Regions from separate parts of the Providencia rettgeri genome, predicted to be linked through region 3. Evidence: predicted binding sites of a transcription regulator. Region 3 holds the regulator's gene; each other region holds the start of a gene.

Region 1 (2,213 bases), 500 kb from region 3:
AAAGGTTATCATGCCCTGCTGTCTGTCAGTAGCCAATTAGTTTAAACCTGTTGCTGCCATAGCTAGTGTGGTATCTAGCATCCGGTTAGCAAATCCCCATTCGTTATCACACCAAACGAGGGTTTTTATTAAATGTTTTCCGCTAACTCGCGTTTGCGTACCATCAATAATAGCACTGTGTGGATCGTGATTAAAATCCATCGAGACTAACGGCAATTCTGTGTAGTCCACTATACCACGAAAATGCCCTTGTGCAGCGCCTCGCAGTAATTGGTTCACTTTTTCAACACAAACATCATCATGTACGGTAACACTCAAATCAATGGCTGTCACATTGGTTGTCGGTACGCGCACAGAAATCGCTTCAAAATGGTCTTTAAATTTTGGGAAAATACGCGTAATCCCCGCCGCTAATTTGGTATCCACAGGGATAATGGACTGACTGGCTGCACGCGTTCTTCGTAAATCTTTATGATAGGCATCGATAACCGGTTGGTCATTCATTGACGCGTGGATCGTGGTCACAGTCCCTGACTCAATCGTAAATGCCTCATCTAGCAATTTGATAATCGGGATAATGCAGTTGGTTGTACAAGATGCGTTTGAAACAATCTTATCTGAAGCTGTTAAGCATTCGTGGTTAACACCATAGACTATAGTCGCATCAAGATCATCCGTACCCGGGTGGGAGAAGAGCACTTTTTTAGCCCCCGCAGCGATATGTTTTAAACCATCATCACGAGAACCATAAGCACCACTGCAATCAAGCACAATATCAATGCTAAGTTCTTTCCAAGGTAAATCAGTGATATCAGTTTGGTGAAATAAGCGGATATTGTCATCTCCGACTTGTAAGAGTGAGCCATTTAGCCTCACATCCCATGCAAATCGCCCATGGCTGGAATCATACTTCAGCAAATGCGCGATGCCTTCTGGTTCAGCAAGTTCGTTAATTGCCACAACGACTATCTCTGCCCGACGGCTCGATTCATATAACGCTCTTAAAACGCTTCGACCAATGCGGCCAAAGCCATTTATTGCCACCCTGATTGCCATTCCACACCTTGTATATGAGCAAAATCACACGGTTGCTAAGGATAACTGACTCGCACTCACTCTACTGCTCATTTTAGTGGTTAAACATCAAAAGTGTGCTGTAACCGACACTTTTAAAATATTTTTTCATTAATTTTCATTTCACTGAAACGGTTCAGCTAATTTAGGATTAGATTAAGGGATAAAGCAAGAGAACGCAATAGATAATCCTCGATTGGTGCACAAAAAAACAACGCCTAACTAATGTTAGGCGTTCAGACTGCTGACAAACCGATTAGGTTTGCCAGCCAGTTGGATAGGTTTTGAAAAAATAAGGAAAATCAATATATTGATTTTCGGCTGATAACACAAAGTGGGAAAAACCACGCTTTTCTCCCGCTTTGTCAACAACCTCAACGCCTAACTCATGTTAGGCGTTGTTCAGCAAAATAAGACTATGTGGGAGATCCAATATACGGATATCCCATCATGAGATCACTTATTTCAGAAGCGATTTCGCTACTTCAACCGCTTTTTCTACGGTGATACCGAACGCTTTGTACAGTTCTTCCGCAGGCGCAGATTCACCAAAGGTATGCATACCGATAATAGCACCATTTAAGCCGGTGTATTTGAACCAGTAGTCTGCAATACCTGCTTCGATAGCCACACGAGCACTAACATTAGCAGGTAACACCGCTTCGCGGTACGCTGCATCTTGTTTATCAAATGCATCTGTTGATGGCATTGAAACAACGCGAATTTTGCGACCTTCCGCCGTCAGTTGCTCAGCCGCTTTCACCGCTAATTCAACTTCAGAACCTGTTGCAATGAAGATAAGCTCAGGCGTACCTGCACAATCTTTCAGAATGTAAGCACCTTTCTCGATATTGGCGAGTTGCTCAGCAGTACGCGGTTGTTGCTCTAAGTTCTGACGAGAGAAAATCAGAGCGCTTGGACCTTCTTTACGCTCAACGGCATATTTCCATGCCACTGCGGACTCAACTTGGTCACACGGACGCCATGTGCTGAGATTTGGTGTCACACGTAAGCTTGCCAACTGCTCAACAGGTTGGTGAGTTGGACCATCTTCACCTAAACCGATGGAATCGTGAGTATATACGAAGATACTGCGAATTTTCATCAGTGCAGCCATACGCACGGCATTACGCGCGTAC
Region 2 (2,213 bases), 190 kb from region 3:
GCTCTTGGGTTACGAGGTTAGCGGGTCGGGTAACAGAAACAATATAGCCACCAAGGAGTGACATAGGGATAGGGCCTTCCGTATCTGCGCTAAGGTCTCGGCGAATGGTCATTTCAGACACTTCGAGTATCCTAGCAGCTTCTTTAAGATGAATACGTCCTGAACGTTTCAAACATTCACTTAAGCGGCGAAGGCGTTCTTTTTGTTTAGTTTCTATCACCCTACAATCCTTTTATGAGATACAAAATTAGCGCGGCTGGGCCGCGCTCCATCATTTAGTAGTCGCTTGGCTTGGTTGCTGTTCCTGTGACAATCGCCACACTGGCGCTTGCGCCAATGCGGTTTGCACCGGCTTCAATCATTTTAATTGCCGTTTCACGATCACGTACACCGCCGGAGGCTTTCACACCAACTTCACTGCCAACGATGTTGCGCATTAAAGCAACATGATGTTCAGTGGCACCCATTGTACTGAAACCTGTTGAAGTTTTCACAAAACCAACGTTAATTGTGCGGCAAATTTCACAAACTTGTGTAATTTCTTCATCAGTTAACAGGCAATTTTCTAAAATAACTTTTAATGTTGCACTACCACAGGCGGCAAATACGGCTTCAATATCTTTGCGGACGAAGTCTAAATCGCCACTTTTTAACATGCCCACGTTAATCACCATATCCACTTCATCCGCACCGCGGCGCACAGCTTCAGCAGCTTCAAAGGCTTTTGCTTCTGTTAAACAAGCACCTAATGGGAAGCCTACCACACAGCAAACTTTTACGTCGCTGTTTTTTAAGAGCTCACTGGCTAAAGGAACATAACCGCTATTTACACATACGGAAGCAAAATGGTGTTCAGCCGCTTCTGCACATAATTTTGTGATATCACTGACAGTCGCATTAGCCGCGAGTAAAGTGTGATCAATATACTTTGCTAAGTCTTGCATTTTCAACTTTCCTATATAAATGTGGGATAGACAACAAAGAATGAGGAAATGTGGTAGATGTAACACTTGATCATTCATTAATCGAGATCCTAATCACAAATGATATTTTTGCAACATGATAATGTTACTATCATATCATTATGTGATTTATTTAACACGAGGGGTATCATGGATATAGCAGTTATTGGTTCAAACATGGTTGATTTGATCACTTACATCGATCAAATGCCAAAAGAAGGCGAAACGTTAGAAGCGCCCGCTTTTAAAATTGGTTGTGGTGGTAAAGGGGCGAATCAGGCGGTGGCCGCTGCTAAACTCAATTCAAAAGTGATCATGTTAACCAAAGTGGGAGATGATATTTTCGCGGATAATACGATCCGTAATTTGGAATCTTATGGCATTAACACCCGTTATGTGGAAAAAGTACCTTGCACGTCAAGCGGTGTCGCCCCTATTTTTGTTAATCAAAACTCATCAAATAGCATTTTGATCGTCAAAGGTGCGAATAAATTTTTATCCCCAGAAGACATCGATCGTGCGGCAGAAGATCTGAAAAAATGTAAGTTGATCGTGCTGCAATTAGAAGTGCAGCTTGAGACGGTCTACCACGCGATTTCATTTGGTAATAAACACGGGATCCCTGTCTTGCTCAACCCAGCACCCGCGCAACGCTCCCTTGATCTGGATTTTGCTTGTCGCTGTGATTTCTTTGTGCCGAATGAAACAGAATTAGAAATTTTAACCAATATGCCAGTAGACACGATGGATAACGTCCGTAGTGCGGCGCAGTCTCTGCTGGATAAAGGACTCAAAAATCTCATTGTGACCTTAGGGGAAAAGGGCGCTCTGTGGATGACTCGCGATAGCGAGTTATATATACCGGCAATCAAAGTGAATGCCATCGATACAAGTGGTGCGGGGGATGCCTTTATTGGTTGTTTCTCTCATTACTATGTACACACGGGGAATATTGAAGAAGCACTGAAAAAAGCAGTGATGTTTTCTGCGTTTAGTGTGACAGGGAAAGGGACTCAATCTTCTTATCCAAGTGTTGAGCAATTCAATGAATTTGTACAAATCAACACCTCAAACACATAGCTAATTAATAAAACTCAACGTAGCTGTATACCCTTTGACGTATTAATCCGCCATTAGAGCTGAATAGATACTCATCGGGTATAAATTATAAAAATATAAGGGTTACTATGAACATTAAGAACATCACTCAGTTACCTGATGGGTACCTGAGTCGGACTCCTCTATTCCAAT
Region 3 (2,213 bases):
TTTGATGGAGAAATAAACTCATCTTCATGATATTTATAAGGTAGCAAGATTTTTTCAACAGGTGGTGAATAAGGTAGATGGTCTAATTCGGGTTGTGCTCTTTCATGAAAGTATCGAGACTGAATAGCAAAATTTATTTTCTGATAATTTACGGTATTGAATGTTTTGATAGTATTTAAATTACAAATGACTGAAGGCGTTCGAGGGGGAATATTTTTATTACTAGATATGCTGGCTAAATGATTATTTTGTTTATTGTCTATTTTCATAACTAATAATCTCCGAGTAATGATTAGTTATCACTATCTTAGTTTGACAATTAGCTAGAAAATATAAAGAAACGATACTACTTGGATTGTTATGGGAAATATGATTATCACTAATCATTCATGTAAATAGCTTTATACCAATGATATAAAGCTATTCGAAAGAGTGCGCCTCACCAAGGGAGTGAGGCGAAAGGTTAATTATCGTGTGCCGTAAACAACAATGGTTTTACCATGTGCGGAGATTAAGTTTTGATCTTCCAGCATTTTTAAAATACGGCCGACAGTTTCACGGGAACAACCAACGATTTGACCAATTTCCTGACGGGTGATTTTAATTTGCATCCCATCTGGATGTGTCATGGCATCAGGTTGTTTAGCGAGATTCAGTAACGTTTGAGCGATACGACCTGTAACGTCTAAGAAAGCGAGGTTACCCACTTTTTCTGACGTTGTTTGCAGGCGGCTTGCCATTTGCGCAGAGAGACGCATTAAGATATCAGGATTAACCTGAATCAATTGACGGAATTTCTTGTAAGAAATTTCAGCAACTTCGCAGGCGATTTTTGCTCTAACCCACGCAGTACGTTCTTGCCCTTCTTCAAATAATCCAAGCTCACCAATGAAATCCCCCTGATTCAGGTAGGAGAGGATCATTTCTTTGCCTTCTTCATCTTTGATTAAAACAGCCACTGAACCTTTAACTATGTAGTAAAGGGTTTCTGCTTTCTCACCCTGATGGATCAGTGTGCTCTTGGATGGATACTTATGAATATGGCAGTGTGACAAAAACCATTCAAGAGTAGGGTCTGTTTGTGGCTTGCCGAGAACCATTAGCGTTATCCTCTGTATGTTATTGCAGCCATCCGGAAAAAGCGTACCAGAAAGGCTGGCTTTAAAGTCACTAGCTTAGCATATTAATTTGTCTTATATACCCTAAATAATAAGAATAGCAACATTATATCAATCGCTTTTCATGGTTAGGGTGAACAAATTGATATCAACACTATAATATAATCAAATGCAACGTTGAGTTTTGATCTTAATCCTATCAACTAAGTATTGTTTGTAGCATATCCAATACAGAAAGTCTCTCCTGTATCGCTTCAGCAGAATAAAGCTGATATAACATTTATTATATCTATGGAACAATGTAGCCTTTAAATCGATTTCATTTCAAGGGGAATAAAATGGAAGCAAGAGTTAAATGGGTAGAAGGCCTCTCTTTTTTAGGTGAGTCAGCATCAGGTCATCAAGTGATGATGGACGGTAATGCTGGAGATAAAGCACCAAGCCCAATGGAGATGGTACTAATGGCTGCGGGCGGTTGCAGCGCCATCGACGTGGTATCTATCTTACAAAAAGGTCGTAATGATATTACCGACTGCGAAGTGAAATTAACCTCTCAGCGCCGTGAAGAAGCACCACGTTATTTCGTTAAAATTCATCTGCATTTTATTGTAACAGGAAATGAATTAACGGATAAAGCCGTTGAACGTGCAGTGCAACTTTCGGCTGAAAAATATTGTTCAGTGGCGTTAATGCTAGAAAAAACCGTTGAAGTGTCACATAGCTTTGAAATAAAAAACCAAAAATAAGTTTAATTGTTGTTGTTATATTTGATAAATAAGATGCTTACCTTAATTAATGATAAGCATCTTTTATAATAATCAAAAAATTTAGCTGTGCTTTCGACTAATTAATTTTTCGACTATTGGCGTCATAATTAACTCCATCGCTAAACCTAATTTCCCACCGGGTACGACAATCGTATTCATTGCTGAGATGAAAGAGCCAGATATCATTGATAGTAGATAGGGGAAATCGATCTGTTCTAGCCCACGAAAGCGAATAACAATAAAACTTTCATCTTGTGAAGGAATGGCTTTCGCTGAAAAGGGGTTTGAAGTATCTACCGTGGGGACGCGTTGGAAGTTAATATGCGTA
Region 4 (2,213 bases), 250 kb from region 3:
AAGATAAGGTGTTGTTGACATAATAATTCCTTTTTGCCCACAGCACACATTCAAGTTGCGTATAAGAGATGCAACCCAAATGATTAAAGGGCACATAATATTGATTGTTGTTTTTATGACAATAACAGATCTACCGAATAAGAGGATCAGTATATTTTCTGGAAATTCATTACAAATTGTTAAAAGTGCGGTGAGATAGTCGTTCGTGTGAATAATTGAGAGGGAAAACTAAGCCCGCCTATTGCCTTTCCACAACCGAGTGAATTTTAAATAGGCGAGCCAGTAAATCATTGATTACAGTAAGCGACGTGCCGCTTCAACAACAATACTCAGCACATTACCTTCCGTTTTCTTCAGGAGTGCTTCGTTTGGAATTTCTTGTTGTGTACGGTTAACAATTACGCCTGCAACCATGCCAGCACGCAGACCTTTGCTGCTCGAACACATGGTCAGTAATGTGGCGGATTCCATTTCATAGTTCATGACACCCATATCTTGCCACTCTTTCATCGAGCCTCTGAAATGACGCATAACACGTCCCGTATAGGTATCATAACGCTCTTGACCTGGGTAGAAAGTATCTGACGACGCCGTTACGCCAACATGAACCGTTGCTCCCGCATCTTTTGCGGCGGCAAACAATGCATTAGTACAATCAAAATCCGCAACTGCTGGGTATTCAAGTGGCGCAAAGTGCTGACTTGCGCCATCTAAACGCACCGCACCCGTGGTGACTAATACATCACCCACATTGATATCTTCTTGAATTGCACCTGTTGTACCAATACGTAAGAAGGTACGAATACCTAATTGTGCAAGTTCTTCAACTGCAATAGAAGTAGATGGACCACCAATACCCGTTGAGCAAACAATAACAGCTTTACCATCGAGCTCACCACGCCAAGACGTGTATTCACGTAATGAAGCAAGGTGTACAGGGTTATCCATCAGACGTGCAATTTTTTCAACACGGTTAGGATCCCCAGGAACAATCGCTACGGTTGCGCCCTGTAAGTCACTTTTTTTTAAACCTAAGTGGAAAACGTCAGACATATCAAACTCCTTTACACAATGGCATCATTGAATTAATTCGCTACTATTAATATAGCGATAAGCATAAGTTAATTTAGTGATGAAAATCACCTTTAATGAAAACAGCGTCATTTTATTTTCATTAAAAAGTGACTGACATCACAAAATAAGCTTATCAACGAAAGTCAAACTAAGATGCAATCAGTATAGATGAATTTATTTGATTATCGAAAAAAGCGCCTGTAAAGGCGCTTCAGACTGCTGACAAACATAACATGTTTGGCGACAGGTTGGATAGGTTATTGAAAATAAACAAGGAAAATCAATATATTGATTTTCGCCTGATAACACAAAGTGGGAAAAACCACGTTTTTATCCCACTTTGTCAACAACCTCAGCGCCTGTAAAGGCGCTTTGGTTTGGCAGATAAAAATTAAAGTACAATTTTAGAGAATGACATCAAGGACAAGGACGCCAACTAAACCAATCGCCCAAGCTATTGTTGTTGGAATAGACCAAACGATCATTTGTTGTTTCACGTCTTTAATCCCCATCATTCTGTTCACAACCCAATATAGGCTATCGTTGAAATAACCGAAGAACAGAGACCCCATTGTTGCTGCTTGCGCCGCAACCAATAAGTTAATATCAGGGATTTGGCTGATGATTGGTGCAGATATTGACGCTGCGGTGATCATCGCAACTGTGCCAGATCCTTGAATCAAACGAACCAATGTCGCGATAATAAAAGGAATTAATACGGGTGTAATCGGTAAGTTTGCAACCTGCTCTGCGAGAATATTACCTGTCCCACTATCACGTAATACCGCGCCGAGTGCGCCACCAGCACCAGTCACTAACAAGATGATCCCCGCCGCTTGTAAGCCTTCTTCCATACGGTCGATGACTTCTTCTTTTGTTGCTTTTGGCATTAATGTATATATTGAGATCAACACACTAATCGATAAAGCAATAATTGGCGCGCCCAAGAATTCAAATGTCTGGAAATACCAATTACCTTCCATTCCTTGGAATGATTCTGTCTTTAAAATCAAGCCATTAATAGCATTAATAAAGATCAATAAGATTGGCGTGGCAATCGGCAGCAAAGATAAAAATAAGCTTGGTAATGGTTTGTTTGCTTTTTCTTCCATGTAACGTGCGTGAACTTCTTTGAGATC

Evidence for each region. The regulator CRP, encoded in region 3, controls carbon source genes, mostly activating them, when cyclic AMP is high. The targets are predictions, from matches to a motif close to ATGTGANNNNNNTCACAT.
Region 1: epd (erythrose-4-phosphate dehydrogenase) is a predicted target of CRP. The motif match lies at 1,069-1,086, and genes of this name have one in related genera.
Region 2: deoC (deoxyribose-phosphate aldolase) is a predicted target of CRP. The motif match lies at 1,085-1,102, and genes of this name have one in related genera.
Region 4: udp (uridine phosphorylase) is a predicted target of CRP. The motif match lies at 1,180-1,197, and genes of this name have one in related genera.

The regions. Positions count from the first base shown of each region.
Region 1 covers NZ_CP163512.1:115,512-117,724, reverse strand. The annotation lists gene epd (erythrose-4-phosphate dehydrogenase) at 37-1,056, opposite strand; gene tkt (transketolase) at 1,535-2,213, opposite strand, start outside.
Region 2 covers NZ_CP163512.1:4,155,526-4,157,738, forward strand. The annotation lists gene deoR (DNA-binding transcriptional repressor DeoR) at 1-220, opposite strand, end outside; gene deoC (deoxyribose-phosphate aldolase) at 276-944, opposite strand; gene rbsK (ribokinase) at 1,113-2,042, shown strand; gene fucP (L-fucose:H+ symporter permease) at 2,150-2,213, shown strand, end outside.
Region 3 covers NZ_CP163512.1:3,962,151-3,964,363, forward strand. The annotation lists gene AB6N04_RS18185 (hypothetical protein) at 1-269, opposite strand, end outside; gene crp (cAMP-activated global transcriptional regulator CRP) at 468-1,100, opposite strand; gene AB6N04_RS18195 (OsmC family protein) at 1,457-1,864, shown strand; gene AB6N04_RS18200 (phosphoribulokinase) at 1,946-2,213, opposite strand, start outside.
Region 4 covers NZ_CP163512.1:4,216,334-4,218,546, reverse strand. The annotation lists gene AB6N04_RS19250 (tyrosine-protein phosphatase) at 1-21, opposite strand, end outside; gene udp (uridine phosphorylase) at 295-1,053, opposite strand; gene AB6N04_RS19240 (GntP family permease) at 1,479-2,213, opposite strand, start outside.